Regions from separate parts of the Levilactobacillus parabrevis genome, predicted to be linked through region 2. Evidence: predicted binding sites of a transcription regulator. Region 2 holds the regulator's gene; each other region holds the start of a gene.
The links. Region 2 encodes Rex, which represses fermentation and respiration genes when NADH is low (regulators of the CRP and FNR family bind a similar motif). Its sites were predicted from a motif close to TTGTGAANTANTTCACAA; they were not measured.

Region 1: the regulator Rex is predicted to act here: its motif matches at 8,100-8,117, upstream of adhE (bifunctional acetaldehyde-CoA/alcohol dehydrogenase).
Region 3: the regulator Rex is predicted to act here: its motif matches at 1,981-1,998, upstream of ACEPSU_RS10235 (TrmB family transcriptional regulator).

What each region holds. Positions count from the first base shown of each region.
Region 1 covers NZ_CP168688.1:2,611,073-2,621,897, forward strand. The annotation lists gene ACEPSU_RS12070 (TetR/AcrR family transcriptional regulator) at 1-201, opposite strand, end outside; gene ACEPSU_RS12075 (YhgE/Pip family protein) at 456-1,850, shown strand; gene ACEPSU_RS12080 (hypothetical protein) at 1,979-2,329, opposite strand; gene ACEPSU_RS12085 (LysM peptidoglycan-binding domain-containing protein) at 2,563-3,174, opposite strand; gene ACEPSU_RS12090 (LysM domain-containing protein) at 3,731-4,345, opposite strand; gene ACEPSU_RS12095 (flavodoxin family protein) at 4,735-5,205, opposite strand; gene adhE (bifunctional acetaldehyde-CoA/alcohol dehydrogenase) at 5,398-8,016, opposite strand; gene ACEPSU_RS12105 (glycerophosphoryl diester phosphodiesterase membrane domain-containing protein) at 8,450-10,243, shown strand; gene ACEPSU_RS12110 (helix-turn-helix domain-containing protein) at 10,329-10,825, shown strand, end outside.
Region 2 covers NZ_CP168688.1:2,000,927-2,011,751, reverse strand. The annotation lists gene rsmI (16S rRNA (cytidine(1402)-2'-O)-methyltransferase) at 1-813, shown strand, start outside; gene ACEPSU_RS09505 (acyl-[acyl-carrier-protein] thioesterase) at 819-1,562, shown strand; gene tsaB (tRNA (adenosine(37)-N6)-threonylcarbamoyltransferase complex dimerization subunit type 1 TsaB) at 1,842-2,564, shown strand; gene rimI (ribosomal protein S18-alanine N-acetyltransferase) at 2,548-3,192, shown strand; gene tsaD (tRNA (adenosine(37)-N6)-threonylcarbamoyltransferase complex transferase subunit TsaD) at 3,753-4,796, shown strand; gene ACEPSU_RS09485 (winged helix DNA-binding domain-containing protein) at 4,827-5,900, shown strand; gene ACEPSU_RS09480 (ABC-F family ATP-binding cassette domain-containing protein) at 5,974-7,926, opposite strand; gene ACEPSU_RS09475 (redox-sensing transcriptional repressor Rex) at 8,315-8,953, shown strand; gene groES (co-chaperone GroES) at 9,980-10,264, shown strand; gene groL (chaperonin GroEL) at 10,332-10,825, shown strand, end outside.
Region 3 covers NZ_CP168688.1:2,176,053-2,186,877, forward strand. The annotation lists gene ACEPSU_RS10220 (CTP synthase) at 1-347, opposite strand, end outside; gene rpoE (DNA-directed RNA polymerase subunit delta) at 516-1,172, opposite strand; gene ACEPSU_RS10230 (DUF1934 domain-containing protein) at 1,217-1,657, opposite strand; gene ACEPSU_RS10235 (TrmB family transcriptional regulator) at 2,072-2,881, shown strand; gene ACEPSU_RS10240 (sulfite exporter TauE/SafE family protein) at 2,897-3,766, shown strand; gene ACEPSU_RS10245 (ornithine cyclodeaminase family protein) at 3,785-4,774, shown strand; gene ACEPSU_RS10250 (lipoate--protein ligase family protein) at 5,008-5,844, shown strand; gene ACEPSU_RS10255 (HD domain-containing protein) at 5,964-7,331, shown strand; gene yidA (sugar-phosphatase) at 7,333-8,148, shown strand; gene yidA (sugar-phosphatase) at 8,168-8,977, shown strand; gene ACEPSU_RS10270 (DUF3899 domain-containing protein) at 9,167-9,517, opposite strand; gene ACEPSU_RS10275 (ribose-phosphate diphosphokinase) at 9,627-10,607, opposite strand; gene glmU (bifunctional UDP-N-acetylglucosamine diphosphorylase/glucosamine-1-phosphate N-acetyltransferase GlmU) at 10,691-10,825, opposite strand, start outside.

The sequences.
Region 1 (10,825 bases), 610 kb from region 2:
TTGCGCAACAATTTCATTTTCATAATGGGCTAATAGATCGAACTTGTCCACGTAATGTAGATAGAAGGTACCACGATTAATTTGGGCTTCTTGTGCCAGTAGTTGCACGGTCAGTCGCTCGAAGCCAACACGTGCCATCAATTTAATAAATGCCCGTTGTAGCTTAACTTCCGTTTCTAAACGCTTCGCGCTCGTTTCCACTTTCCATCACCTCAACAGTTTGTTGATTACCCTCCCATTAAAAAACTTTTTGACACAGACGACAATCAACACAACTCCTGATTCTGTCGCTAGTTATCTGAGTAACCTTAGTTTGGTATTTAGTGGCTTTTTCACAGTAGTTTTGACAGCCACCTCCCAACAGTTGTCATCAAACTGTCGATTGAATCACCCTTTATATCTCCGTATTATGAAGGCGTTCAATCAACAGGTTGTTGATAAAGGGGGAGATTTCAATGTTAACGAGTGAATGGCATTACCTACTACAACATAAAATGAACTTAGTGGTGCTCGTCATGATTGCCTTAATTCCGGCAATCTACTGTTACCTCTATCTATCGTCCATGTGGAATACCTACGGCCATACCGACGATATTCCAGTAGCCATCGTCAACCACGATCGTGCTGTCCATACTCACGGCCAAACAATTGCTATTGGGCAAAAACTGACTACCAGTTTGAAGCACACTAAAGATTTGGACTTCCACAAGCTTTCAGCTACTACCGCTCATAATCGCCTAAAGTCCGGCAAGCTCTACCTCGTCGTCACAGTTCCAGCTGATTTTTCATATAACGCAACGACCTTGCTCACACAACATCCCCAGCATATGCAATTACATTACAGTTTCAATTCCGGTCAAAACTTTATTGTATCCAAGATGACCACTGGTATAGCGACTGCAATCACTGCCAAAGTTAACCGTGACGTTGTCCGCCTGAATAGCCAAATTTTACTCACGGCGCTTCACAATACTAACGTTGGTATGCGTCATGCCGCACAAGGAAATGCACAGTTGGTTCAAGGAACGCAACAGCTCCAGCAAGGTAACCAAAGATTACAAGCCGCAACGACACCCATTTCCAACGTTCCCTTAACAAGAAGTTTGGCTACTACAGGTACTGGCCTCAATCGTCTCCAACTGGGCGCCGCCAACTTAGCAACCAACTTAAACCGCGGGAGTACCCATTTACAGTCAATCCATACGTCCGTTACGAACGCCAATGCCATTGCCCAACCGGTCACGACCACTAATCATGATATTGCTAAGGTTCCCAACAATGGAACTGGTATGGCACCATTCGCCATCGCCATTGGTCTCTACGTCGGTGGGATCGCGCTTGGTACAATGTACGATGCTGGCGAATGGCACTGCAAACCACAGCTGGCTATCACTTGGTGGGGGAGTAAAGCTGCGATTATTGGGGGCGTCTCTTTGATCCAAAGTAGCCTCTTGTTTGGTACGCTACGTTTAGCCAACAACTTAACGGTTCAATCGCAGGCTGGTCTGTTTTGCACCATCCTCCTAGGATCACTACTCTTCCTGTCGCTAATCTTTTGCCTTCGAATTCTATTGGGCGGATTCGGCACCTGGCTGATTTCAATCGTACTCGTTCTCCAATTGGCTAGTTCTGGCGGCCTGTATCCCACATCACTCGTGAGTCCCCTAGCGCAGCATCTCAATCCGTGGCTCCCTATGACCTATCTCATTGATCTGCTTCGCTCTGCCATCTCTACCAATGTCGGTACCAACACAGCTTGGGGGCTGATTCTCATCATGATTATCGGCTTCAATTTGCTCATCATCCTAAAGTTCCATCTGTTACTCAAACGCGATCCATTAGCTAATTAGTTTCTCAAAAGTCCTCCACTATCAGCTCCAACCAGCCAACAGTGAGGACTCTGCTGTCAAATCATCACTAACTAAAAAGAGTTCCTTGACCTTATCAGTCAAAGAACCCCTACATATTTACGATTTAATTAGAACCAGCCCCAGGATAACCAGTGCCGCTTAGCATGCTTCCACGTCCCATAACGACTGTGTGCATAACGGTCAGCAGTTTTCTCTTGGTTAGCCTTACTGTAATCACCCTTCAAGTATGAGCGGGTCAATTGGTACTTCCCGTAATACCGGCCATTGCTGGCACGGTAGTTACCACCGGATTCCTTGTTGGCAATCCAAGCCTTAGCCTTCTTTTCGCTCTTAGACAGGGTACAAACGTACTTCACGCTAGCTTCTGCCGTAGTGGTCGTGCTAGCAACCGAGGTCACGCTAGGCAGAACCATTGAAACAACCATTAACATAACCATAAATAGTGACTTAAGTTTCAATGTGGTCCCTCCTAGCGAATTTGTTAAGACCAGCATAACGTTGTTAAGTTACAGGAAAGTTGTCCGAATGTTACGAAACAGTAACAGCGACCCCCATTTTCACCAGACTGGGGTAAAAATCCCTAATTTATGCGCTTTTGGGGACGCAAAAACGACGGTCCACCTTTTAGGTTTTACCGTCGTTTCTTATTTTAGTTGCTTAACTGACTAAATTTAGTGACGCACGGCCCAGTTTAGTACCAGCCGTTTGCTTGCCAGAAGGACTTTGCAGCTGCCCATGAACCATAACGGGAGGATACGTAGTTGTTCGCAACTTTTTCTTGGTTAGCGGCAGAGTAATCACCATTCAAGTAAGACTTACTCAATTGGTATTTACCGTAGTAGTTCCCGTTAGAAGCCGTGTATGAGCCACCAGATTCCTTGTTGGCAATCCAAGACTTGGCAGAAGAACTGTTAGATGTTGATGAACTCGTCGTGCTCGTTGCAGCTGAGTTCGTTGTCCCAGTGGATGCCGTTGACGTGCTACTGTAGTTGTTAGTCCCAGTCGTAGCATGCGTCATTGACGTGCTTGGCGTCGTGGCTTGGCTAGTCGTAGCCGTTGCGGTCGTTGAGCCAGGAACCACTAAGGATTCACCCACGTAAATTAAATTGACGTTCTTTAAGTTGTTTGCTTGTTCGATTGAAGAAACACTTGAACTGTATTGGTTAGCGATCTTTGCGACAGTGTCTCCCGACTTCACCGTTACCCGGACGTCGGCGTTAGCGGAAGTGGTGCCTGCGAATAAACCTGCACCTAAGACTGCGGCAGTACCTAAAGTAGTAACTAAAGCTTTTTTGATATTCATAGAAATGAATGTCCTCCTTTGATTTAAGTGAAGCGGTTGTCTATCAATTACTTAACGAGACCTATCATAACCTGTGGAGGTTACACCGCGATTGTTCCTGAGTTACACCCGCGTTAAGAAAAACCTGGTTAAATGACAAACTGTAACATGGTTAACGGTGCCGAAACATTAAGCCGGTTTTCGAGTGCTTCTTTGCTGGGATGTGACGATTTTAACCAAATCCACGAATTATTTGCGTAAAAAAATTAGGTTTAAAATCTCAAAAATTAAGGAAATACGTCTTAATTTGACGAAAACATGCCGCAGTCTTGTGGAAACCACGGTCCGTGTTCTCCGTGTCACGTCCGATCGTGACTAAAATCCTGTGACCAGGCGGCTCTCTCAGCCACATTTTATTTGTTTTCCATGTAGTAGTGGACAGATGATCCTCTAGCCGGCTTCACCCCATACTTTTCCTCTCACTCTCCAATGCATTTTATTAAAAAACGCAAAAAAGCCCCCACGGACCTGCATCCGTGGAGACTTACTTGATTTAAACGATTAGATTAGCTGAGTTTTAGTACCAGCCGTTTGCTTGCCAGAATGATTGCGCAGCAGACCATGAACCGTAACGGGAGGCAACGTAAGAGTTAGCCACCTTTTCTTGGTTGGCAGCTGAGTAGTCACCATTCAAGTAGGAAGCACTCAATTGGTACTTACCTACGTATTGGCCGTTACGAGCTGAGTATGAACCACCGGATTCCTTACCCGCAATCCAAGACTTGGCACTGGCTTCGGAGCCAGAAACACCAGTAGAAGCAGACGTGTTGCTGCTAGTAGCCGCTTGGTTAGAGTAAGAAGTGGTTGCTTGGCTAGTCGTGGATTGACTAGCTTGCGTAGAAGCGTTATTGCTGTAGTTTTGGCTAGCAACGTTAGCAGCAGTCGTTGACGTCGTCGTGCTCGTAGGCACGTTCAGCGTTTGACCCACATAGATCAGGTTGCTGTTAGCAAGGCTGTTGGCCTTTTCAATGGCGTTAACGGACGTCTTGTACGTGTTAGCTAATGACCAAACAGAATCCCCCTGCTTGACCGTAACAGTATCGGCGTTAGCCGTTTCAGTAGTAGCGAAGAAACCGGCACCGACAATAGCGGCCGTTCCTAAAGTAGTAACTAAAGCTTTTTTGATATTCATAAGAAATGAATGTCCTCCTTTGTTTGCTTAACGGATATTAGAATAACTGATAGGTATTACATTCAAATTGATGTTAGATTACGCGGAGGTTAAGAAAAATATTACATTATGACATTCCGTAATATTTGTAATGGTAGTGTAATATAAAACGCTTTAATCAGCTAATTTTTACCCATTTCAGCTAAAACGAGGGCCGTTTTTAAGTGCGTTTTGCACTGAAAAATCAGACTTTTTTATTATATTTAATGATAATTCGATGAAAATACGCCATTTTTCCGAATGTTTTTGAAAATTTTCGGAAATCATGTCTAAATTAGGGACCTAAAAAGCGGCAAATTTCACTGAAATTATCCACTTCAGCAAAACTTACCGCTAACAATACGCATTCTTTATAAGGGAAAATCATCCTTCAAACCGGTCGCAATCTCATCCGGCGTATTCGCCGTAAAGCTATCTTGAATCTTAAAGTTCCCAGCTTCCGCCCACTCCTTCAGGTACGGCAAACTCTCGGTTACCCGGCTACTAGCACTCGTCACAAACGGAACCACCGTCTTACCAGCCAGCTGAGTGGTCGTCAAGAAGTTCTGAATGAGACGTGGTGGCTGATGGTACCAGGTTGGGAAGCCTAAATAAAGCGTCTCAACTTGACTCACATCGACGGGGTCAAAATCAGGTAACTTACGCTGCTCATTCTCAGCATCGGTCCGCGCGACCAACTGCTGGAAGCCTGTCGTAGGGTACGGATCCCTAGCTTTTAGCCGAACCGGGGTAAGCTGCAGGTATCGCCCCACCGCTTCGGCGGCCGTCTGGGTCCGTCCTGATACAGAGAAGTACACAACTGCTGTTTTTGTTTGTGGCATAATGATTCCTCCTCAGATTAATTTGACACCCTAAGCATAACGCTGTTTAGGGACTAACGGTAATGATTATTGCTATATTATAGTAGAAACGCACCAATTAAAGCGCAAATTTACAGCAGATTGCTCCCCAATTTTCCTTTAGATAGCACAAAAACGGCCACTCCATTCAGAGTGACCGTTCCCGGCTAAACCTTATTTTTCGACGTTCTTACCGTCGTATTCATCAATCATGATTTGCTTTAATTCAGAAACTAATGGTTCCTTAGGGTTAGCAGTCGTGCATTGGTCACCGAAGGCCAATTCTGCTAAGTGGTCAACGACCTTATCAAAGTGGGCTTTGTCCACGCCGTTAGCCTTCAAGCTCAAGGTAACGCCAACTGAGTGCGCCAAGTCGATAACTTTCTTGACTAAGGCTTCCTTCAGTTCTTCCTTGGTGTTCCCTGGCAAGCCCAGGTAACGAGCGATTTGGGCGTAGTCTTCGTCAGCACGGAAGTACTCGTACTTCGGCCACATAGCCAGCTTCGTTGGTTCCTTGAAGTTGTAACGAATAACGTGTGGCAAGGTGATGGCGATAGCCAAACCATGAGGTAAGCCGAATTCCCCGCCTAACTTATGGGCAATCGAGTGATCCACCCCGAGGAAGGCGTTGGCAAAGGCCATCCCGGCAAGTGTCGAAGCGTTATGCATTTCTTCACGCGCCGTCACATCACCATTGTAGGAGTTGGTCAGGTTTTCCATAACCAACTTGATGGCTTGTAATGACCATGGCCGTGTGTAATCGGAAGCCATTGCGGAAACGTAGGATTCGATGGCGTGAGTTAACACGTCTAATCCGGAGTAAGCCACCGTCTTCTTTGGTACCGTTTGGATAAATTGTGAATCCACGATCGCCACGTCAGGCGTCAAAGCGTAGTCAGCCAGTGGGTATTTCACGTGCGTCTTGGAATCCGTGATAACGGAGAATGGCGTTACTTCTGAACCAGTCCCAGACGTCGTTGGAATTGCAACGAATTGTGCCTTGTGAGGCTTGTGGAACTTGTAAGTCCGCTTCCGAATGTCCAAGAACTTCTGCTTAGCACCGAAGAAGCTAGCGTTAGGATCTTCGTAGAATAACCACATGTTCTTAGCAGCATCGATTGGTGACCCACCACCTAAGGCGATGATCGTATCTGGCTTAAATGTCCGCATCTGAGCGACCCCACGTTCAACCGTGTCAGTCGTTGGATCTGGTTCAACGTCGGAGAACAGGGAGTATTCGATACCACCTGGTTGACGCTTCAATTCATTTAAGACAGTGTCGATGTAACCCAGTTCAACCATGGATGGGCTGGTTACCAGGAAGACCCGCTTGATGCCAGGCATATCGTCGAGGTAACGGACAGACGTCTTTTCAAAGTAAACTCGAGGTAATTTAATCCATTGCATATTATTTCGCCGCTTTGCAATCGTTTTGATGTTCAACAGGTCAAATGAGGAAACGTTATGGGATACGGAGTTCTTACCCCACGAACCAGTCCCCAACGTTAATGAAGGAATCATTTCGTTGTAGAGGTTCCCAATACCACCGATAGCGGATGGCGTGTTGACCAGCACCCGGCTAGCCTTCATCTTAATCCCAAAGTCAGTAGCTAAGTCGTCATCCATCGTGTGAATGCCGGCCGTGTGACCTAAACCACCGAAATGGAGAAGTTCATCACAAAGTCTGAACGCATCTTCGTGGCTCTTGGCCTTGTAAACAGAAAGTACTGGAGATAGCTTTTCTTGTGAAAGTGGGAACTTAGGCCCAACACCCTTCAACTCAGCAGCCAGAACCTTCGTTGTAGCTGGAACTTTGATACCAGCAATTTCAGCAATCTTCTGTGCGGACATCCCTGCGATAGGTCCTTTGACCCCGCCTTCTGGCCGGAACATTGCATCAGCTAAGGCCTTTTCGTCACTCTTCTTAATGAAGAAGACGCCACGATCTTCCATTTCCTTCTTAACGGTGTCGTAGATTTCTTGATCAATCACGGCACTGTTTTCAGAAGCACAGACCATCCCGTTATCAAACGTCTTGGAGAGCACAATGTCGTAGACAGAACGCTTGATGTTGGCCGTCTTTTCAATGTAAGCTGGACCGTTACCAGGACCAACCCCTAAGGCTGGCTTCCCAGTTGAGTAAGCGGCCTTAACCATGCCGGGACCCCCGGTAGCCAAGACACTAGCAACCTTTGGATGGTTCATCAATGCCGTCGTGGCTTCCAGACTAGGCTTGTCGATCCACTGGATAACACCTTCTGGAGCACCAGCAGCAATCGCAGCGTCGCGGACAACCTTAGCAGCCATTACGGAAGACTTCTGTGCTTGTGGGTGGAAGGCAAAGATGATTGGGTTCCGCGTCTTAACGGCGATCAATGACTTGAACATTGCCGTTGACGTTGGGTTGGTGACAGGCGTTACCCCGGCCAAGATTCCCAGAGGTTCAGCAACCGTAATCAATTGGCGTTCACGGTCATCTTTGATGATACCGACCGTCTTATCGTTCTTGATGGAGTGCCAGATTTCTTCAGTGGCAAACATGTTCTTAACGGCCTTGTCTTCCATCACCCCACGGCCAGTTTCTTCAAAGGCCGCCTTGGCTAATTCCATATGGTGGTCCAACCCAGCGATCGCCATTTGGTGAACGATGTGGTCAACTTTTTCTTGGGTAAAGTCATCCATGGCGCACAGCGCGTCGTGGGCTTTAGCGGTCAACCGGTCGATCATTTGATCAACGGTTTCCGCACTTTCTTCTTTTTTTACTTTTGGATTTTCTTTCACGTCTTTTAACATTTTTATGCCTCCATTTGAAAACATCTTGTTAAGTTCTTCACGAGTTAAATCATATCACCTTTTTAAAATTCTGCAAGAGGTTTATGTTAAAAAAATCACAACTAGTTGGACTGACAAACAAACCCGCCGCCAGCAAGGCTTACAGCGATACAGAATGTAAGCGCATACACAATTTTTAAAAAACTTTTCAGAAATTTTTTGATGTATTTTAAATCACAACCCATCACTTTTCTTTCATAATTCTGGCAGTTGCGCCACTGAACTCTTGTGTTCGCCAAGTTTTTTCCACCAACTGGGCAGTTTCCATACCGGCGGTGCAACGATTATGCTACAGTTAAGACATGAAAAATCTCTAGTTCGGCCACTGCGCACGGTGAAAGCACGCCATGCCAGCTAGCCGTAAATCGTAAATAAATTTGAAAGCGTGATTTCTATGCGACCCTTAGCTTTCTGGCGTGACGCGAACAGCCACTTTTTCCATCATTGGGGTAGTTACGTCACCCTAGTCTTTCTAACCAACCTGGTTGTCAGCTACATTGCGGTGCCTACCTTTACCTGGTTGACTGCTGCTTTGATGCGCTGGCAACACGTACCTTACGTCTCCTATACCAATATTGGCGCCCTATTGATCCATCATCCCCTAGCCATCCTAGGGCTGATCGTCATTCTGCTCGCCATTACGACCTTGATCTATTGGCAGTTTGCCTACCTACTTCTGGGAATAACCAACATCCGTCACGGTCGGCCCCAAACCATGCTGGGCGTTTTAGGCGATACCATTCGTAGCATCGCCGGGGCCTCGCCTAGTACTTTTCTCTTCTTTATTGGCTACTTCATCGTGATCATGCCCTTTGGGAGCGAACTTTTTACGACCCCACTGCTCAATAAGGCTAAGATTCCAGCATTTATTATCAGCTACCTCATGGCCAACAACGCTTTTGCCATCCTCCTGGGTATCTTCTACGTTGGCGCGGCTTATCTGGGAATTCGATTGATTGCCGTCCTCCCTTTGATGATGATCGACCACTATCACAGCCGTGATGCCATTCGCCTCAGCTGGCAACGCACTCGCGGTCACTTCTGGAACTATTTTCTCAAAATTATCGTGACCCTAGTCATCGTCAGCATCGTTGTCGCCGCTATCTACATGACCATCTATGTAGGCCAAGTTCTCTTTGATAAGACGGGAATTGCCCTAGTCACCGCGACCATCAATCTCTTCTTAATGGAGGTGATTACGGAATTCATCGTCTGCTACGCCACCGTGATTTTTATGATGGTGATTCTCAGTAGTCATGACGCGCATCAACCCGCGCCATCCATTCTGTTCAGCTTTCGTGAGCCCGCCAAGACCCGGCTACGAACGCGTCTCTTGATTATCACTGGTCTAGCGGCCATTAGCGCCGCCCTAGTCGGATTCAACCTGATCTACCTGAATGGGTTGACCATGAGTAGACCACTGACGATTGCCCACCGTGGCGTGGACAACGGCAACGGCGTCCAAAATACAATTCCCGCCATGGTTAAGACCAGCCAGGAACGGCCGGATTACGTTGAAATGGATATTCGAATGACGAAGGACCATCAGTTTGTCGTCATGCACGATGCTAATTTAAAAAATCTCGCCAATCTCAAACGCAAAGTCTCGACTATGACCCTCAAGCAATTGACTAACGTCACGGTCACCGAAAATGGTTACCAGGCAAAGATTCCCAGTTTCAATGATTACCTCAACACGGCAATCAAGCACCATCAAAAATTACTAATTGAAATTAAAACTGGCGGTGCCGACACCAAGGACCTCCCCGAACGGTTTTACCGGCAATTCGGTGCTCGTATCCTCGCCAATCACGAGCAGGTTCACACCCTAAGTTACTCCATTATGAACCGGCTGAAGACGGAGCATCCTGACCTCTTTGTCAGCTATATCATGCCGTATAACCTGACCTTTCCTCACACACGGGCCAACGCTTACACCATGGAGGCAACCACGCTTAACGACACCTTCATTGAGCAGGCTAACCGCGAACATAAGAAGGTTTACGCCTGGGATATCGATGATATTACCAGCATGGATCAGATGATGTTTATTGGGGCTAACGGCGTCATCACCAATAACCTCCACCTGATTCAGCAGGAAATTAAGGACAACACGGATCATCCGAGCTACGCCAACCTCCTGTTAACATTTATGAACGACTTAACGTTAGAGACACAGACGCAGTAAGCTCTAACCAGTCGTATAGAAAAAAGATGCCCGATGAAGTGAACCCCCAAGGTTGGACAGAAAGTCCAACCTTGGGGGTTTTACTATGGTTAAGTTTGATTTAGATTTTAGAATTAAGGTCGTCACTGAATATTTGAGTGGAGTTGGATCAACCTCATTGGCCAGAAAACATGGTATCAGCAAGGAAGAAACTATCCTTCTTTGGGTTAGTCGCTTCCGGAAATACGGTATAGCTGGATTGAAGCTGAAGGATCAGAAGCCAGAATATTCTAGTCAGTTCAAGGTTGATGTATTAAACTGGAGAAAACAACATCAGGCCTCGCTTCCGGTAACGGCTCTGCACTTCAATCTATCTTCGCCAAGCACCATCTGGCAATGGGAGAAGCGCTTTGAGGAGCAAGGAATCGCTGGCCTTGAACGGAAGCGAGGAAAGCCTAAAATCATGGCTAAACATAAGCAAACGAAGCCTTCAAAGAGTCGCAATAACTCCAGTACCGCCGATGAATTGAAGCAATTAAAACAAGAAAACTTGATGTTAAAGATTGAGAATGAATACCTAAAAAAACTCGATGCCTTAGCTCA
Region 2 (10,825 bases):
AATCTCGACGACATGACCTTTCGTGCCGTCAAGACGTTAAAGGCGGCCGATTTGATTGCCGCCGAAGATACGCGTAACACCCAGAAACTCTTAAATCACTTTGAAATTGAAACCAAACAAATTAGTTTTCACGAACACAACACGCAGGAACGCATTCCCCAATTGATCGCGAAGCTTCAGCAGGGGATGCAGATCGCCCAAGTCAGTGACGCGGGGATGCCATCCATTTCGGATCCCGGCCATGAACTGGTCAACGCCTGCATCGACGCTCACATTCCGGTGGTACCGTTACCCGGTGCCAACGCGGGTCTAACGGCATTGATTGCCTCGGGTTTAGCGCCACAACCGTTTTATTTCTACGGCTTCCTGGATCGCAAACCCAAGGATCAGCGTGCCGAGATCGACGAGCTGGCCCAACGTCCTGAAACGCTGATCTTCTACGAGGCGCCGCACCGTCTGAAGAAGACGCTGGCCAACTTGGCTGCGGGGATGGGGGAAGATCGGCCCGCTGTTCTGTGCCGTGAACTCACGAAACGCTACGAAGAATTCTTGCGTGGAAGCCTGAGCGACTTGGCCGAATGGGCCGCCACGGATACGGTGCGGGGCGAGTTCGTTGTGTTGGTTGGGGGAAATGATCACCCAACGACCACGGCGACCGCTGCGGTTGACCTCAGTGAACCCATTGAGACGCAGGTCGACCGTTTGATTGCGGCCGGTGACAAGCCCAACGCAGCTATCAAAGAAGTCGCGAACCTCCGCGGCCTGAAGAAACAAGAAGTTTATCGAACTTACCACCACTTAGATGAGGAGTGACCTGCGTGGCCAAAAATGAATTCAGTGAACCCCACCGAGTCGTCTACTACGAAACGGATGACACCGGCCATTTAACCCTCGCCATGCTAATCAACTTGTTCGTCCTGGTCTCCGAGGATCAGAACGCCGCGTTGAAATTAACCACGGACGACATCCACAGTCTGGGGGTTGGTTGGGTTGTGACACAGTATCACTTGCAGGTTGATAAGCTTCCCCAGATTGGGGATCGGGTGACCCTCAAGACGCGGGCAACGGCCTTTAATAAATACTTTGCCTACCGGGAGTACTGGTTGCTCGATACTGAGGGCAATCAGTTAGCTTACGGCGAGGGCATCTGGGTCACCATGAGCTACGCGACCCGGAAAATTGCGACAATTCCAGCGGCCATCATGGCACCGTACGGAACCGAGCCCGTCAAACGGTTACCGCGTTTACCCCGACCAGAGAAGATTGACCAAACGGCGACCAGTGTTGCTAAGCCGTATACGGTGCGCTACTTCGACATCGATGAGAATGGCCACGTGAACAACGCCCATTACTTCGATTGGATGTTGGACACCTTGCCCGCCGAATGGCTCCGGCAACATCAGCCGGTTGACGTCCGGATTCGCTTTGAAAACGAAGTGAAGTACGGTCATCAGGTGACGAGTGAGGTTGCGCACAGCCATGCGACAACGACTCAGCACACAGTAAAGATCGGGACAACGACCGCGGTTCTGGCCACAATCGATTGGCAACCACGGCGCTAAGGCGTCAAGGTGTGTCTGTGACGACGTGTGCTGCCCCCTTGAAGTTGAAATGAATGCGTCAGCTTTTTTGAATAAATTGATTAATTTTGATAAAGACAGGCAGAGAAGATGTGCCGTGCCAGTCTTTGTGGTAATATAAGACACTGATATGAATAGTACACGAGAAAAAGTAAGTAACCGGTTATTGGGAAGCGGCGGGCCGGGAACACCAGTCGCCGCTTTTACCAGTTTCGCTACTGGCTGTGGTCACCATACACATGAAGGGGAACCCAAGCAAATATGAAGATTTTAGCAATTGATACATCGAACCGTCCGCTCAGCGTCGCTGTCTTGGATGATGCCACAGTGTTGGCCGCCATCACAGTCACGGTTCATCAGAAACATGCGGAATACCTGCTGCCAGAGATTGAACGGCTCTTGGCAATGGCGGAACTCAAGCCAACCGACCTGGATCGCGTCGTGGTTGCGGCGGGACCAGGTTCCTACACGGGGATTCGGATCGCCGTGACGACCGCCAAGACCTTGGCCGCAACGTTGAATATCGACCTGGTTGCCGTGTCGAGCTTAGCAACCTTGGCCGCCAATGTGCCGGTTGAAGGCGCCCTCGTTGCCCCAATCTTTGATGCACGGAATCAAAACGCCTTCGCCGGGTTGTACCGGATCAAGAATGGCGTGCCAACCGCAGTGATTGCGGACGCCCATACTGGAATTGCGGACTTTCTGGCCGCAGTCAACAAGTACGGTGAACCTGTGTGGTTCCTAGGTGATGCCGCCAACTTTAGCGACTTGATTGCCACCACGATCTCCGCGGCGACACCGGCAATCAGTCCGTGGCTGAATTTGCCGCAAGTGGCCACGATTGGCTTGTTGGGGCAGAAGCTGACCCCTGTGAGTGATGTTGATCGGTTCGTGCCGAACTACCTACGTTTGACGCAAGCCGAAGCCGAATGGCGTGCTAAGAACCCAGAAGAGGATACCGAATCGTATGTTGAAAAAATTTAAAAATTGGTATAAAAATGTATTTGGTAGTCGGCGAGAAGTCGTACGCGAGGAGACCATGGATGTTAAAAATCATCGGGTCGAGATTCACGACGTCACGTATTTCGTGGCTAAGGCCCTATTTACCGATATTCCAGAAATGATTGAAATCGAGCGAGCCGTGTACGCGGGTCAAGCCCCATGGGATTCAACGGCCTTCGCCAATGAGCTCCGGCGGGAAAAGGATCGGCTGTACTTGGTTATTCGTAAGAATGACAAGTTGCTGGCATTTATCGGGAGTACCTTTGACGAACGTAACCGCGACGCCCACATCACCAACATTGCTGTCTTACCAGAGTATCAGAGCAAGGGCCTTGGTCGTTTCCTACTGGGAATCATGATCAAGAAGGCGCGCAAGCTGAACTATAAGACGGTCAGCCTGGAAGTACGCGTATCCAACAAGAGTGCGCAACGGCTCTATCGTGACCTGCAGTTTGAACAGACCGGCATCAAGCGGGGCTACTACTTTGGTGACCACGAAGATGCCGCCGACATGGTGCTGTACCTCAATGAAAATGAGGACGAAGCGCTGGCGGATGCGGACGACACTCAGGATCAGGACACAGAACGCCAGACGCGTGAACAGAATTAGCGACGATAACATCAAGGCGGGCGAGGCATCGGGCCACCCGCTTTTTGTGTGTGATGGGTGTTAGCCGCGTTTAGAAACTTTCGCCGTTTCGTGGTATAGTTAATGCCGGAATTGAAGTCGGATTCGTTAAGTGAACGATCAATCCAGAATGTGGTACCAACCAAAATTAAAATAGTTAGCCTATTATTTTGACTTTGGTGAGATCCACATGACTTAGTGGTTGACCTAACATAGTTAAAAGTAGCGATAGTAGATAAGAAAAAAGGTTGTTGTTTGGTCGTGTCGGTTTAGTAGATATCAGCAATGAAAGTGCTGATGACGGTGCACGGGTTAAACCAGTGTGAGCCGTGAGGGCGGTGGCAATAGACCCAGCTGTGGGAATTCTCTTAGCGGCTGTGCCGCTTAGAGAATTGGTGTCTTTGAAACTCGGTTCGCAGAGGTTCAAAGCAAGTCCAGAGACCGTTCTTTGGCTCTGGACGTCCGCCCTCAGCGTTCCGGTCTATTGCCACCGCCCGGCAAGGCGCAAATGAGAGTTTAACCCAGTGTGAAGAGGAAGAGGAGTGAGTCCAACGGAAAAGCGAAATTTGATTTTAGCATTTGAATCGAGTTGTGACGAGACCAGTGTGGCGGTTATCGAGGATGGTCACAAGATCTTGTCCAACATCGTAGCGACCCAGATCAAGAGTCACCAACGGTTTGGCGGGGTCGTTCCCGAAGTTGCCAGTCGGCATCACATTGAAGAAGTGACGTTGTGCATTAAGGATGCTTTGGCCGAGGCCGAGGTGGGCTACGAAGATTTGGATGCCGTTGCGGTGACGTACGGTCCCGGATTGGTCGGTGCACTGTTGATTGGGGTCACAGCTGCCAAGACGGTGGCTTTCGCTCACAACTTACCATTGATTCCAGTCAACCATATGGCGGGGCACATTTACGCGGCCCGTTACGTGGAACCCATCGAATTTCCAGCGTTAGCTTTGCTGGTTTCCGGTGGTCACACCGAGTTGGTCTACATGCCTGCCGAGAATCAATTTGAAATCATCGGTGAGACGCGCGATGACGCTGCCGGCGAGGCTTATGACAAGGTCGGCCGGGTCATGGGTGTTAACTACCCAGCCGGAAAAACGGTCGATGAGTGGGCTCATCAGGGGAAAGATACGTTTAAGTTCCCGCGGGCCATGGAGAAGGACGACAACTTTGACTTTAGCTTCAGTGGGTTGAAGAGTGCGTTCATCAACACGACCCACCACGCTGACCAAATCGGCGAAACGCTGAGCAAGCAGGACCTCTCTGCCAGCTTCCAGCAAGCCGTTGTGGATGTGCTAGCCGAAAAGACCAAGCATGCGTTGGCCGATTATCCTGTGCATCAGCTGATCTTAGCTGGTGGGGTGGCTGCCAACAAGGGCCTGCGTGAACGCTTAGAACGTGATCTGCAGAGCAACCCAACGACGCATTTGGTTAAAGCACCGCTGAAGTTGTGTGGTGATAACGCCGCCATGATCGGCGCTTTTGCCTACGTGGCGTATCAGCACGGCGTTTTTGCCGATGCTACGCTAAATGCCGATCCTAGTCTGGAGTTTGACTGGGCGGCAGATTCCGTTAAATAATAAATACGTATAACTAGAGGAGGACGTCCCATGAATCAAGCCGAATTGTTTGCCTATCGCCTGTACCAACAGGGATTGTTAACGACGAGCGCTGAATTGGCGGCGCCTTTTTTTAATGTTGTGGGGATTCAGGCACAGAACCAGCGCGCAGCAGAGCTCAACGTTGCGTTGCAAACGGGGATAACCCGACCCGAGCTCCTGAAGTTTTACCGGGAGCAAGGCATCGTCCGGTCGTGGGCCCAGCGGTGGACGATTCACTTGCTGACGCCCACTGACTTGCGGTTGATCGTGTCGGCCCGCCAAAATGAGCGACTCCCCAAGGCTTACTTCTTGGGTGCCGAAGAGCATGTGCGTGCGGCGGCCGCTGCGATTGACCAACTCCTGCAGCAGACGGGGCGCTTGACGCGGGCGGCATATACTGCACATCTACAAACAACTTTTGCCTGGTATACCGAACGGCCCCATAACTTGGATTACGCCGTTCTACAAGTGTTGACGGCGCAGGGCAAACTGCAGATGGCACCAAGCATGAGTGGTCAGGACTGGCTGCTCCTGGCGCCAGCGACACCCACGCTATTGGATCAGCAGGCTGCAACGGCGGAATTGATTCGTCGGTACCTGCACGGCTTCGGTCCGGCAACACTGGCTGATTTTGTGAAATGGTCCGGCATTAAGGTCAGTCAGGTCCGACCGGCTTGGCAGGCAGTTTTGCCGGAATTAACGCCGGTGATGGTTGGACAGGAACAACTCTGGACGATTGATCCGATTTCCGCTGGTCAACTCACGGCGATTACGGATCAACTGGCTCACCTGACCGTGGTTGCGGCTAGTTTTAGTTCACCCATGACGGGCTACCTTGATAAATCCTGGTTGGCGCCAGAACCGGTTCGCCAGCAGTTATGGTCGAAAAATGGCATTCTCCGGGCACCGATTATTGCAAACGGTGTTGTCGTGGGAAAATGGACGACGCAAATCGGCCAGCGACAGATTGCGTTTGCAGTCGATGGCTGGGGAGCGTTCGACCATAATCAATTGGAAGAAGGTTTCGACCGTGTGGCCCGGTTTTTAGAGCTCGACTACGCTGGTTTTACTGAAAAGGCTTAGTTCTAGAAATAACTAAAAACGCGCCGCAACAGTTCACAATGAAGTGAGTTGCTGCGGCGCGTAGTTATTGGGGTTAATCGTCAAACTCTTCCAGTTCCAGACTCTTCTCCGTCCAAGCATCCTCAGTCTCGCTGAGTTGCGTGGTCACGGCGGTGAGTTGTTCTTGAAGGTCGGCGAGCTTGCCCGCATCGTTGAAGTTTTCTTCCTTACTCATTTCAGTTTCAACGGCGGTCTTTTGCTTTTCCAGATCACCCATTTGATCTTCCAGGGCAGTGACTTGACGACTCAGTTTACGTTTAGCCTTCGCCTGGTCCTTTTGCGCTTGGTAATCCACCTGTGTCTGCTTAGGGACGTCAACAGTGGGGTGAGCCGCCTCGGCTTCGGCAGCTTCCTTAGCGGCGTACGCGTCCTGCTCGGCTTTCTTAGACACATAGTAATCGTAATTTCCCAGGTAGCGCGTGGTACCTTCGGGGCTCAGCTCGACCACTTGCGTTGCCACTTGGTTGATGAAGTACCGGTCATGGGAAACGAACAGGATGGTCCCGTCGAATTCATTCAGGGCGGTCTCCAAGACTTCACGGCTATCGATATCCAGGTGGTTGGTCGGTTCGTCAAGCATGAGGAAGTTGTCGTGTTGCAGGGCTAGTTTCGTCAGCAGTAACCGCGCCCGTTCACCACCACTTAGGCTGTGAACGCTCTTGTCGACATCGCTCCCGGTGAAGAGAAAGCTACCAAGTATGGAGCGGATATCGCCCTCGGGGGTCGTGGGATGGTCGTCCCACAGCTCATGTAGCACGGACTTCTTGTCGTGCAGCGTGGCTTGATCCTGGTCGTAGTAACCGGTATCCACGCCGGTACCGAAGATGATCTGTCCCTGAATGGCTGGAATTCGACCGAGAATTGTCTTGAGCAGGGTGGACTTACCGATACCGTTGGGACCGACAATAGCAACGGCCTGATGTTTCTTGATATCTAAGGTAACGGGGGCCGCGAGAATCTGGCCATCGTAACCCACAGCACCGTTGACGACGTCCAGCACAACGTTACCGCTTTGGCGCTTCGGATGAAAACTGAAACGGGCAGCTTTTTCGTCGCCTTCTGGTCGGTCCATCTTATCCATCTTTTCTAATTGTTTGCGTCGGGCCTGAGCCCGTTTAGTGGTGGATGCCCGGACGATGTTCTTGTTGACGAAGTCTTCCAGTTTACCGATCTCGGCCTGTTGCTTGTCGTATTCCTTCCAAGCTAAGCGCAACCGTTCTGCCTTGGCAGCGATGTAGTGCGAGTAGTTACCGGGGTAGTGGTCGAGGCCACCATGAGCCATGTCGTAGACGTCGTTGACCACGTGATCGAGGAAGTACCGGTCATGGGAGACGACGAGGATGGCACCGGGATAACCTTGCAGGTAGCCTTCCAACCAGGTCAACGTTTCAACGTCCAAGTGGTTGGTGGGTTCGTCCAAGATCAAGAGGTCGGGACGTTCTAGTAGCAGTTTAGCCAGGGCCAATTGCGTCCGTTGGCCACCAGAAAGTTCATTAATTGGCTTATCATAGTAGCTTTCGTCAAACTCAAATCCGTGGAGCACACCACGAATTTCGGCTTGGTAGCCGTAGCCGTTTTGGTCGCTGAAATCTTGTTGGAGCTGATCGTAACTCGCCGAAACTTGTGCGAACCGTTCCTGATCGGCGGTCACGGTTGGGTCACTCATTTGCTGTTCCAATTCATGCATCCGGTTTTCCATGGCGATGAGCTTAGCAAAGACACTGAGCATTTCGTTCCAGACAGTCTTGGTTGACGCGAGACCGGCATTCTGAGCCTGATAGCCCAGGGTCAAGCCGCGTTTGGTCGTGATCTGACCGACATCTGGGGTGGTTTCACCAGCAATCATTTTTAATAGGGTTGATTTCCCTGCACCGTTGCGGCCGACGAGGGCCACCCGTCCGTGTTCAGGAACGTCCATACTGACGTTTTCGAATAGGACGGCGGCACCGAAGCGCCGGGTAACTTGTTGGACTTGTAAAAGAATCACGGTGAGCCAACCTCCTTTAGTGGTTTTTTGTGTTAGTTTTAGGGTTAAAGTTACGTTAGAAGTTGCCGCTGTTACGAATTGGCTAGCTTGCACGGCGTTAAATGCTGCCGCTTATCCGAAGCAAGTTGCCGTTATCCCTGTTGTCGGGTGAAAATGGTCCCAATGATAAGGGGAGATAGCGGACACTGATACCCACTATTTTAGCATATTCTCGAGAGAGACCGAAATTACGATTTAAATAGTGAAAAAAACTTGCAAATTCTTTCACAAGATGAACGGTTATGCTATAATCTATAAGAAAGTTGATTTCACAATCCAGACAATTATTTAAATAAGAGGCTATCGCTTGTGAACGATAGCCAGTTTCTTTGATTAGGAGGTCTCGTTTTTGACAGAACAAAAAATTCCCCGGGCGACCGCCAAGCGCTTGCCCATCTACTACCGTTACCTTAATATTTTACTTGATGCCGACAAAACCCGGGTGTCTTCGACTGAATTGTCCGAAGCCGTTAAGGTCGATTCCGCAACAATTCGTCGGGACTTCTCGTACTTTGGGGCCCTCGGTAAACGGGGCTATGGTTACGACGTTGAAAGTTTGATTAAGTTCTTTAAGAAGATTTTGAATCAGGACCGCTTAACGAGTGTTGCCCTGATTGGGGTCGGAAACTTAGGTCACGCCCTGTTGAACTTCAACTTCCATCAGGACAGCAACGTGCGAATCAGCGCCGCCTTTGACGTGAAGCAAGAGATTGCCAACACAATTCAAAGTGGGGTTCCCATCTATCCGATGACGGATCTACGGACGCAGTTGGAAGAACAACAGATTGAAGTGGCCATTTTGACCGTTCCATCCCAAGTGGCACAAGAGGTAACCGATGAAGCCGTGTCTGGCGGTGTCAAAGGTATCTTGAACTTCACACCACTGCGGATCACCGTGCCAAAGGGTGTCCGTGTCCAAAACGTGGACTTGACCAACGAGCTTCAAACGTTGATCTACTTCCTGGAACACTACAATAATTTAAGTTAATGGTTGAATCGCAGTCCTCATTTGGGGATTGCGATTTTTTTTGATTGTCCTTATCAATTTCGTCTGCGGTTGCCAGGGATTCCGTCACTGTGGGGGCCGCCTGCAGCCAAAGGGCGGGCTTCCAGCTCGGTTTGAAACCTCGCAAGGTTCATGCGAGTTTCCAAACACGTCCCACGCCGTAAGATCGGGAAAGAGCAAGCGCCCGATCTAACGCCGTCGTCACGGTTGGCGCCATCCCTGGTAGCCTCCGACTAAGGTAACTTCAGAACCATCATAGCCCCAAGTGGAGTGGATACTACCATAAGCTATAAGTCGACTAAGATTTTCTGGATTCTGAATAGGCTACTGAAGTTAGATAAGATCAATGATTAGTTTTGAGCGAAGCTAGGATGGGATTTTGCATTTTGAGAACAGAATGTCTAGACTGATCGGCTTACTATTGGGAAATCGTCAGTCTTTTCACTCGATTTGAAGCCTCGAAATTCACGAGTCTTCAGAGTTACCTGTGGTGTAAGCTGGTTCCAGAATAAATTGCCAGTTAACACCGCCCCCGCGGCTGGCTCAGTCAATTTTTAGGATAAAAGCGTATTTAGCCGGAGGAGGCCAGGGATGATGCCAGCCGTGACGGCGGTGTTAGTCCGGGCGCTTGGGCCTTCCCGGTCTTACAGTGCGGGACGTGTTTGGAAACTCACGCGAACTTCGCGAGGTTCTAAACCGAGCTGGAAGCCCGTTTCTTGGCTGGAAGCGGTCCCCACAGCGGCAGAATTCCTGGCAGTCGTAGGCGACAGTTCTCATCTAATGTGAAAAGACATCTAGACCGAAGCAACTGTTATCTGGAAAATGTAAAATTCGCTAAGCCTCTCAGCCACACCGGATAGCGCGTGGTGGGGGTGCTGAATCAAGGAATTTGTTTGTCAAATTCCTTGATTTTTAGAGGGAAAAACCATATATTAGATATTGTTGATTAGCACTTATGTTAGTCAAGTGCTAACAGTGCTAATAAGTAAGTTCATTGGAGGGATTCAAGTGTTAAAACCATTAGGAGACCGCGTCATTTTGGATCAACCAGAAGAAGAAGAAACCACGGTTGGCGGCATTGTGCTCGCAAGTAACGCTCAAGAAAAGCCACAAACGGCAAACGTTGTAGCTGTCGGTGATGGCCGTGTGTTAGACAATGGCGAAAAGGTAGCCCCAGCTGTTAAGGTTGGCGACAAGGTATTGTTTGATAAGTATTCCGGTACCGAAGTTAAGTACCAAGACACGACTTACCTTGTTTTACACGAAAAGGACTTAGTCGCAGTCGTCGACTAATCCAGTTTCCACTTAAGAAGACTATCCAAGATAATTCAAAAATTTTAGTATGAGGTGAATTTTTAAAATGGCTAAAGAATTAAAATTTTCTGAAGACGCCCGGAGCAAGATGCTTGCCGGTGTTGATAAGTTAGCTGATACGGTTAAGACTACCCTTGGACCTAAGGGACGTAACGTCGTTTTGGAACAAAGCTACGGCAACCCAACCATCACGAATGATGGTGTCACGATTGCTAAGTCCATCGAACTCGAAGATCACTTCGAAAACATGGGTGCTAAGTTGGTTTCCGAAGTTGCTTCCAAGACCAACGACATCGCTGGTGATGGGACGACCACTGCCACTGTTTTGACGCAAGCTATCGTCAACGAAGGTATGAAGAACGTGACTGCCGGTGCTAACCCTGTTGGTATCCGTCGCGGGATCGAAAAGGCTACGAAGGCCGCCGTTGATGGGTTACACAAGATGTCCCATGACGTTAAGACCAAGGACGATATCGCCCAAATCGCTTCAATTTCATCTGCTAGCCAAGACACCGGTAAGTTGATTGCCGATGCTATGGA
Region 3 (10,825 bases), 180 kb from region 2:
GGGATCACTTGCACAGTTGCTCCCAGATAATCACCACGCCGTTCCTTTTCCAAAACTTCTGAATAAATCTTACCAGTCGTCACGTTTGAGTACTTGTTCAGATTGTTATCGATGAAACGTTCGTAATGACCTAAGTCCAAATCCGTTTCGGTCCCATCGTCGGTCACGAAGACTTCCCCATGTTGATAAGGGTTCATCGTGCCGGGATCCACGTTAATGTACGGATCGAATTTCTGAATGGTTACGTTTAACCCACGGTTCTTCAACAGCCGTCCTAGGGAAGCAGCAACGATCCCCTTACCTAGTGATGAAACCACGCCGCCAGTCACAAAAATATATTTGGTCATGTGCAAACTCCTTGTAAGATTATTTAGGGTTTCAAACTATAAAAAAGCTCCCTATTCATTCGGAATAGGGAGCTACTTCACCGTCCAGTTGTCCTTGCTACAAGTAGCAGGGAGCCCAAAAAATATAGTACCTGTTTTTAGACTGGAGGTCAAGCGAACAGAAAAAATTTATTTCTGTTCTTCGTCATCATCATCGTCATCGTCGGCTTCGTCGTCATCGGCGGAAAAGTCGAGATTGTCAGTATCGTCATCATCTGGCGCTTCCATTTGAGAAAGCTGATCTTCGATACCATCAGGGATGTCTTCTGTATCGTCTTCTTCGTCATCGTCATCGATGCCCAAGCCGGTCTGTAACTTACCCAGATCTGGCCCAGACCCAGTGGCGCTATCATCATCGTCGTCATCAGTGGCGTAGGTGGTGGTATCGTCGTCTTCTGGATCGTCGTCATCGTAATCGATCACATCATCGTCATCGGTCGTGTCAGCCAAGAAGGCGTTAACCTTCTTACGCTTCTTACGCTTAGGTTGATCTTCATCTTCCTCGGCGTGAACCGTTGCTTCATCGATGGATTCAAACGGATACCAAGTTCGCAGTCCCCAAAGGTTATCACCCAGAGAAATGAAACTACCATCGACATTTAAATCCGTATAGAATTGGGACAGCCGGTCACGAACTTCCGCGTCGCTGTCACCCAAATATGCTTGGACGGCGTTTGCCAAGTCGGCAAAAGCCATCACATCGCCATGTTGTGACAAAATGGCGTGAGCAACTTCGATCATTGATAATTCCTTTTTATTCTGGCCCTCAAAGACTTTTAATTCCAAACTGGTGCACGTCCTTTCCACAGTCTACGAAATATGATACTCGCTTATGCCGTAAATTGCAATCTAATCTTGTAGTTCCCGACTAATTCTTCCCCAGCATAGAGGAGATAGTCGATCTTCACATTTCCACTAAATGGCTTTTCCTTGAAGCTGGTCTCCAGATACGGCGTGACCGTTTCGATTGGCATGATGCCATAAGGTGTGTTGTACCGGGCTGTCACGCGCTTGCCACTGATGAAATGCAGGCGCAATTCCGCCTCGGCGTTTCGCGTCAGGTGAACTTCACCCTCCGGCGTAAATTTCATCGTCACTGGCGTCTGCTCCCCGGTCTCATTATCGGGTTCCAGATACCGCAAGTACAGGTTGGCTCCCATCTGGACCAGCTGACCATCAACGTCTAACTGGTAGTCGGAAACGTCATCATTTTGCTTGATATGGGTCTCCAAGTGAATCATCACGGGCACCCCCGCTGATAGTTGATCCATCTGCACACTTCCTTTCCGCGAATTGTCTGGGTTAATTATAGTTCATTTCCCACGGAAAGCCTACTTATTATGCTCTTTTAACTAACTTCTGAATCAGTACGAACACATGAAACTTATAACGATAGAATCTGCTGAAACTATCTTCGCCTAAATCCTAGTCAGCTAATCGACAAATATTAACCAGTTTACACCTTATTGTTTGTGAAAATGCGTACTAATTAGAGACACTCATTTAACCACTCATTAGGTTGAATAAACATCTATACAGCAATGAAACCGCGATGTTATATTTTTTTGTATTTCTCAAATAAGCTTGTGAATGTTTATATATTCTATCACAAAGTATAGACTTTTAAGAATATCCGGATATAATAGTACCCAATGGTAGCTACTATTAAAAAAGAGGTATTAAATATGGAATCAGTCACTGAACTGCTCAGTAAATTTGGCTTAACCAATAGCGAAGCCAAGGTATACGTTTCTCTCCTACAGATGGACGCATCTACAGGATATAAAATCAGCGGTAAAGCTGGAATAGCTCGCTCAAAGGTTTACAATGTGCTATCTTCATTGACTAGCAAAGGATTAGTCCTTCAGTCTAAGGATGAAAAATCACTTTACACTGCTTTACCAGTTGAAGAATTGGTCTCCAAATTACAACGTGACAGCAAACAAGATATAGAAGGCATCCACAAATCACTTAAGAATTTGCGTCCCGATGATAATTCCAGTTTGATTTGGTCTGTTAACTCTTATGATCAAGTCTTCGAAAAAGCCTTGTTTCAAATTCGAAATGCCAAGGAAAGTCTGTACGTTCAAATCTACTCTGAAGACCTAACCGATGAACTAGCCCAAGCACTTGCGGATGCCGAGAGCCGTCTTCACAAATTCGTTGTCATCTTATTCAGCAATCATCATCGATATAACCTGCCCTTTAGGCGATTTTATAAACATTTTTTTGAAGCGGACAAGATCTTAGACTACGGTGGCCGCTGGATAAATGTAGTGAGTGATTCTAATGCTGTTACCTACGGAAAACTCCCCAATGATTCAGGCAACACCGATGTAATTTGGACTCAAAATAGTTCCATGGTTTTTCTGGCACAGGAGTATGTCCTCCACGACGCCTATAATCTCCGGACACTGACTATTTTGCACGATGAGGCTGAAGAAAAATTCGGCAGCAATTTGGAAGGCGTTCGTAATATCTACTTCGATAAATAAAGAAGGGAATTCATTATGCAAAAAATTCTAATTATTGCTATCATTGCAATCAACTTTCTATTCATCTTTGTTCTTGTTCGTGACCTTCTTAAACATCGTCACGAAATCATGGAAGAACCGGCAAGCCCCATTTGGACGCCGCTTTCACAAATTGTTATTTATTTTCTATCCACATTTGGGATCTCAGACTTTGCAATTTCGACGGCCCTCTATCCCAAGGCTAAATGGGTTTCCATGAAAAAGCTTCCTGGTACTTTAAATACACAATGTGTAATCCCTGTATTCGTCATGTCCCTTGCCTACATTTCTACAATCACAGTTGGTGTTAAAACCTTATTAGTCGCTATTATTTGCCAAGTAATTGGTGCCTACTTAGGACCCCGTTTTGTCGTGAAATTACCAGAACATATCATACGGATCTTCGTTATCATTGGTTTATTGGTCGCAACTGGCTTAATCCTAGCCGGTAAGTTTGGTTGGATTCCTTCAAATGGAACAGCAACCGAACTTTACGGATGGAAGCTTTGGACAACTGGCCTCTTGATGTTCGTCTATGGTGCCTTAAACAACATTGGAATTGGTTCCTATGCCTTAACTATGGCAACCGTATACGCCATGGGGATGAATCCTGTAGCTGCCTTTCCAATTATGATGGGGGGTTGCACATTCTCTGTTTCTATCGGAAGCATGCAATTCATCAAACTTAACGACTATTCACGAAAAATCACTATGTTTTCGGTATTCGGAATCATTGGTGTGCTAGTCGCTGTTTACCTGGTTAAGAGTTTAAATACTTCTGTCATTCAATGGATTGTGATTGTTGTTCTACTTTACTCCGCAATCAGCCTCTACCTCGATAGTCGCAAATCAACCGAAACAGTTTAAGAAGGGACTTTTATTAATATGAGATATTTATCTGCAAATGATATCAAAACTTTCTTCTCCATGCGTAATGCCATCGATGCCGACGCTGAGGCTCTCTCACTTTACTCTTCGGGTCGAGCTGACATCCCCTTACGGACCAATATCAACATTCCGGAGTACAACGGACAAAGTCTTTACATGCCTGGTTACGTCAGTGGTGCGGACCCTTCATTGGGTGTGAAAATTGTCTCTGTTTATCCTGACAACATTGATAAGAAATTGCCCAGCGTTCCGGCTACGATGATTACTCTGGATGCACAGTCCGGAATTGTAAATGCAATTTTAGATGGCACCTACCTCACACAACTTCGTACAGGTGCTGTCCAAGGTGCAGCCACCGAATTATTATCCAACGAAAACAGCAAAACTGCTCTTCTAATTGGAACTGGTGGCCAAGGAATGGCACAATTGGAAGCCATGCTAACAGTGCGTAGCCTCGACAAAGTATTTGTTTCGGACCTAGACATGGATCGTGCAAAGAAGTTCTGTGAAACTGCAGCACTTAACTTTTCTAAAGCATTCTCAACAACATTTGAACCTGTTGCTAATCCTAACTCTGTTGTGCCTGAAGTCGATATCATCACTTCTGTAACAACTTCTAAGCGGCCCACATTTGATGGAACGTTAGTCAAACAAGGTGTCCATGTCAACGGTGTTGGTGCTTACACGCCAGAAATGTGTGAAATACCGGTTGAACTACTCAAGCAAGCGGACCGAATAGTTTTCGACACTATGGACGGCGTCTTATCGGAGGCCGGAGACATCATTCAGCCACTTAAGCGCGGAGACATCACCAAACAAGAAATAAGCGGTGAGCTTGGACAAGTTATCAACCAAAATATTACTGGGCGTTCTTCTGAAAAAGATATTACTTTCTTCAAGACTGTCGGAACCGCAGCACTCGATGTTGTTGTAGCAGATCGCATTGTAAAAAAAGCCGAAGAAATGAAAATTGGTATGAAGTTATAAGCGACTCACAAATAAACTACCTCTTAGTTGGATTAATGCCAACTATGGAGGTAGTTTTTTTGTACAACCCTAATTTAACTCTACAAAATGTACAATACGTTTTATGACTTAACCAGAAGACACCTTTAATTACCCTCTTCCTCAACATCAAGCAGAATTGGTCCAGACCATGACGTGGCCCAAGTTTTCTAGTATAATGAGAGCATTGAAACGATTTCACGAAAGCAGGTGGCATGATGGGACCCTTCGATTTACCCGGTGACAGTATCCAGACCGTAACCACGGCGATTCCGGCTGACCAGAAAAATCTGGCCTTTGGCTATACCAATGCTCTGCTAGACCTGGTACCGACGCTTAAACAGCCCATATTGCACTTCTGGACCATGCAGCCCACGGTAATCATGGGACTGAAGGATAAACGGCTTCCAGAGCTGACGGCGGCTATTAGAGCCGTTCAGCGGTATGGCTATGATTACGTTCTTCGAAATTCTGGTGGTTTGGCCGTGGTCGCCGATGGTGGCGTCCTGAACGTTTCACTTTTTTCCCCGCTGACCACGTCAATTCCCAGTATTGAGGCGGCTTACGCTCAGATGACCAGTCTCGTGGATGCCGCCTGGCCCGAGCTGGCACTACAACACTATGAAATTACGCGATCCTACTGTCCCGGCGACTACGACCTGAGCGTTAACGGCCTAAAGATTGCCGGAATTGCCCAGCGTCGCAGCACCAATGCCTTGGTCACGATGCTCTACCTCAGTGTCACCGGTGATCAGCCCATGCGTGGCGATCTGATTCGCAGCTTCTATCGTGCGGGTCTGGGCGATCATTCCAACGACTGGCATTTTCCTGATGTCGATCCTAACGTGATGACCACCACAGCTGCCCTGCTCAACCAACCGTTGACCGTGGCCGATGCGCAAGAACGTTTTCTCACCGCTTGTTCGACAGCCGGTCTCCGCGTCGGTCGGGCTAAGTTAGCAGCAATGATGGCCGAGCCGCAATTTACGACAACGCTGACGCGCGAGACTGCCCAGATGGCCCGTCGCCAACCGCGCTTGACTGCTATGTAAGACTTGCTTGCTCAGAGTCGTTTCGTTCTGGTTTCATCCCCTGAACTGGTACACTAGGCCCAGTAAGAACGATAACGATGCTAAAAAAAAATAATTTTAAATTGTCAGGAGGAATCACTGTGAGCTACGCAACCGCACGACTGCCCCGTGAAAAAGTTTTCCGGGACCCCGTGCATAACTACATTTACGTGCAACATCAAGTTATTTTAGACCTGATTAATTCCCGAGAATTTCAACGACTCCGCCGCATCAAACAACTGGGCACAGCCTCGCTGATCTTCCATGGTGCGGAACACTCACGTTTCACCCACTCACTGGGTGTCTACGAAGTCACGCGCCAAATCTGCGATAACTTCCAACGCAACTACCCTACGAAAACGCCAGGTGATGGCGGTTGGGATGACAACGAACGGCTGACCGCGCTGTGTGCGGCTTTACTTCACGACATCGGCCACGGCCCATACTCACACACGTTTGAGCATATCTTCCACACGGATCACGAGGCAATTACCGCTGAAATTCTGACTTCGCCCAAAACCGAAGTCAACCAGATTTTACGGCGGGTCAGTCCAACCTTCCCGCAAGAAGTAGCCAGCGTTATTCAAAAGACCTACCCAAATCCACAAGTGGTCCAGATGATCTCCAGCCAAATCGACGCTGATCGAATGGACTACCTCTTGCGGGACGCCTACTTCACTGGGACTGAATACGGAACCTTTGACCTAACGCGGATTCTGCGGGTAATGCGGCCATACAAGGACGGCATCGCCTTTGCTATGAATGGCATGCACGCCGTCGAAGACTACATTGTAAGTCGCTTCCAGATGTACCAGCAAGTCTATTTCCACCCGGTTTCTCGATCGATGGAAGTCGTGCTGGATCACCTACTCGGCCGCGCCAATGAATTATATCAGGCAGGTAAGAGCGATGAAAGTTTCATTCCCCACCTCCTGTTGCCCTTCTTCAACCACCAATTCGACCTGGAAGATTACCTCAACCTAGACGATGGCGTGTTGACGACCTACTTCATTCACTGGCGGCAATCACCGGATGAAATTTTGGCCGATCTGGCGCACCGCTTCTTGGATCGAAAGCCACTAAAGAGTGCCATTTTTGACGCGCATACTCAGCAACAGTTGCCGCATCTGCGTGATCTGATTCGCTCGGTCGGCTTCAACACCGAGTACTACACGGCCACCGACAATAGCTATGACCTGCCTTACGATGATGCTTATGATCCCAAAGTCACGCATCCTTTGACACAGATTGAACTTCAGGAACCAGACGGCAGTCTCCGTGAACTTTCAACGGTCTCTGACTTGGTCAACGCCATCCGCGGGAAATTTACCGGAGATCAACGGTTCTTCTTCCCGAAAGAGATGTTGAATCCAGGCAACGATGCTCCTGAAATTTTCCAGCCAGTCTTTGACGAGTTCGGCGGCTACATCCAAAACGACCAACTCATCGATCGGAAAGGTTCTGACTAAGGTGACACCTAAGTTGATTGCCGTAGACATCGACGGCACGCTTCTCGATCCACAGAATACGCTGACTGCGGCCACGATCACTGCCATTCAGGCAGCGGTTGCGACCGGGATCAAGGTCGTCTTGTGCACTGGCCGACCCTTGACCGGCGTGCAACCCTACCTCGACGCCCTCGGCCTCCACGGTGACGACCAATACGTCATCACTTACAATGGCGGCCTGGTGCAAACCACAACGGGAACAGTGCTTGCGAGCAATGCCTTGAGTTATGCCGATTACGTAGACCTCGAAGCGTTCGCCCGCAAGTCTCGCGTTCATTTCCACGTGGTCACACCCAAGCACCTGTACACGGCCGACCGCGACATTAGCCGCTATACGGTCAAGGAAAGTCAGTTGGTCCACTTACCGTTGCGTTTCCGAGAGGCCACAGCGATGGACCCCCAGTTGTTGATGCCAACTGCCGTCTATATCGACGAGGTGGCCAAAATTGATGCGCTTCGATTACCCGCTGCGTTCCATCAACGCTTCTACGTGGTTCGCACCGATCCACACTTCATCGAGGTCATGGCCCCGCAGACCAACAAGGGTAATGCTCTACAGAAGCTAGCCACCTACCTCAACTTGCCAATAGCGGCAGTTATGGCGCTTGGCGACCAAGACAATGATTTACCAATGATTACCACCGCCGGACTAGGGGTGGCCATGGGAAACGCTAACGACCGTGTCAAAGCGGCTGCCGACGTGACCACCCTGACCAATGCCGACGATGGCGTGGCGGCGGCCATTTATAAATACGCGTTGAATCCAGACTTAGCATAAAAGGAGAATTGCGAACAACATGACAATTAAAATGATTGCGATTGATATTGACGGAACCTTACTGAACGAAAAGAACGAATTGGCCCCGGCCACGATTAAAGCCGTCCAAGCTGCCAAGTCTCAGGGCATCAAAGTCGTTCTGTGTACCGGTCGTCCCCTGACTGGGGTGCAACCTTACCTGGACGCCCTCGGCCTCAGTGGCGATGACCAATACGCCATCACCTACAACGGTTCGGTGTCCCAGACGGTCTCCGGCAAGATGATGACCAACCACTCCCTGAGTTTCGATGATTACATCGATCTCGAGGCCCTGGCCCGCAAGATGCAGGTTCACTTCCAGATTGAAACGCCAGACTTCATCTACACGGCAAACAAGGACCTCAGTGGCTACACAATCTTCGAAAGTTACTTGGTACGCATGCTGATTCGGTACCGCGAAGTCGGCGAAATGGATCGCGACTTAACCATTTCTAAAGCCATGTTTGTGGACGACCCCGATATCATCAACCGAGTTAACAAGGAAATCCCTCAAGATGTTCGCGACCGCTACTACGTGGTTCAAAGTACGCCATTCTTTATCGAGGTCATGAACAAGAAGGCCAGCAAGGGGAATACGCTGGGTGAACTGGCTACTAAGCTGGGCTTCACAGCTGATGAGGTCATGGCTCTGGGTGACCAAGGAAACGACCTGACCATGATTCAGTACGCCGGTCTCGGTGTCGCCATGGGCAATGCCATCGACGAGGTCAAGGACGCTGCTCAAGCCGTAACACTGACCAACGCTGAAGATGGTGTGGCAGCAGCTATCCGGAAGTACGCTTTGAAGTAATACTCTAATTTGATTTTAGGATTGACCGACACTAACTTAGTCGGTCAATTTTTTTGCGTCCTTTTCTTCCAACGCCTTCAGTCGCCAATAATCAGTAGCGTAACCAAAAAAGGGATGCTCGCTCCATGGCCAACATCCCCATCACTAAATCGATTTAATTTTCAGCATCGCCAGCAAGCCTCTGAATCCCTAAAACAAGGTCAGAACAACCCCAACAACGATATAAATAGCGCCGGCTAACAGCCCGAAGCGCGCACCACCATTCACCACAATCGGTGAATTTTTCACGCTCGCCACGTGTCGCACGTCGACTTTTTCTCCGGGTAGCGGCTCCTGCCCCTTCTTACGCTTGTGCCGCCAGCCAGTGAACATGTGTCCCTTGGCCAGCACACAGATCAGGCCAAAGAGCACTAAGGCTAGTCCCACCATAAACAACAGGTTACCAATCACCATCAAGGGTTGCCCCAAGATGCGCATGGCCAGGGCAACTAGCAGACCACCGGCAACCCAGCCCGTGGTCCATCTCTGCCAACTTTTCATTTCATAAACTCCCTTCAGCGTTAGCCCAGTAACTAACGGGTCTTATTTCAAAAATGATAAGAAAAAAACTTGAGCCAACGCCCAGCGCCGCTCAAGTTTTTTGTCTGTTTTATTGTTCGTGACTCCGGAAACGGTTCTTGAACAATGGGCTGACCGGCCGGTTTTCGTTGATCCGCTTGATGGCTTGACCAATCAGGGGACCGACGGAAATTTGTTGAATCTTTTCAATCTGCTTGTCGGCAGTCAATTGAATCGAATCCGTCACCACTAACTTCTTAATTGGTGAGTTCTTGATTCGTTCGATTGCGGGACCTGATAATACCGGGTGCGTACAGCTAGCGTAGACTTCCTTGGCGCCAGCATCCATCAAGGCCTGTGACCCCAACGTAATGGTCCCCGCGGTATCGATCATATCATCGATCATGATACAACGCTTACCCTTGACGTCCCCGATAATATTCATGATTTCCGCAACATTGGCCCGTGGCCGCCGCTTGTCAATAATGGCAATCGGTGCCTTCAGGAATTCAGCCAATGCCCGGGCCCGAGTTACCCCACCATGGTCGGGTGAAACGACAACGGCGTCTTCATCCAAGTGGTTAGTTAAGAAGTAATCGGCCAACAGTGGCGCGCCCATCAAATGATCAACTGGCACGTCGAAGAAGCCTTGGATTTGGGCAGCATGCAGGTCTAAAGCCAAGACCCGCGTAACGCCTGCCGTTTGTAACATGTTTGCCACTAATTTCGCCGTGATTGGTTCCCGTGACCGGGCTTTCCGGTCTTGACGAGCATAGCCGTAGTACGGAATGACCACGTTGATGGTAGCCGCACTCGCGCGCCGCAAAGCATCGATCATGATCAACAGTTCCATCAAATTGTCGTTGACGGGAGCCGACGTCGACTGAATCACGTAGACGTGGCAGCCCCGCACACTCTGTTCGATGTTAATGCGAATTTCACCGTCGCTGAACCGGTCCACCGAAGTTTTCCCCAATTCAACACCAACTTCGTTAGCAATCTTACGGGCTAACGGTTTGTTGGAGTTCAACGCAAAGATCTTTAATTTAGGGTCAAAATATTGCGTAGCCATAATTTCCTCCAATAGCAAGTTATCTGCCAGAATTCACTACAATAATTTTATGCTATCGGGTCTCGAAACACAAGACCTTCAGCTTAATCTTCACCGCGATAAGGCAGTTTCTGGTAATAATTTGGCTTGTTGGTCTGCCGTTCCCGAGCAATCGCCATGTCATATTGATTGACGGCATCGGTAATGGTCGAGCCCGCCGCGATAAAGCTGTGATCAGC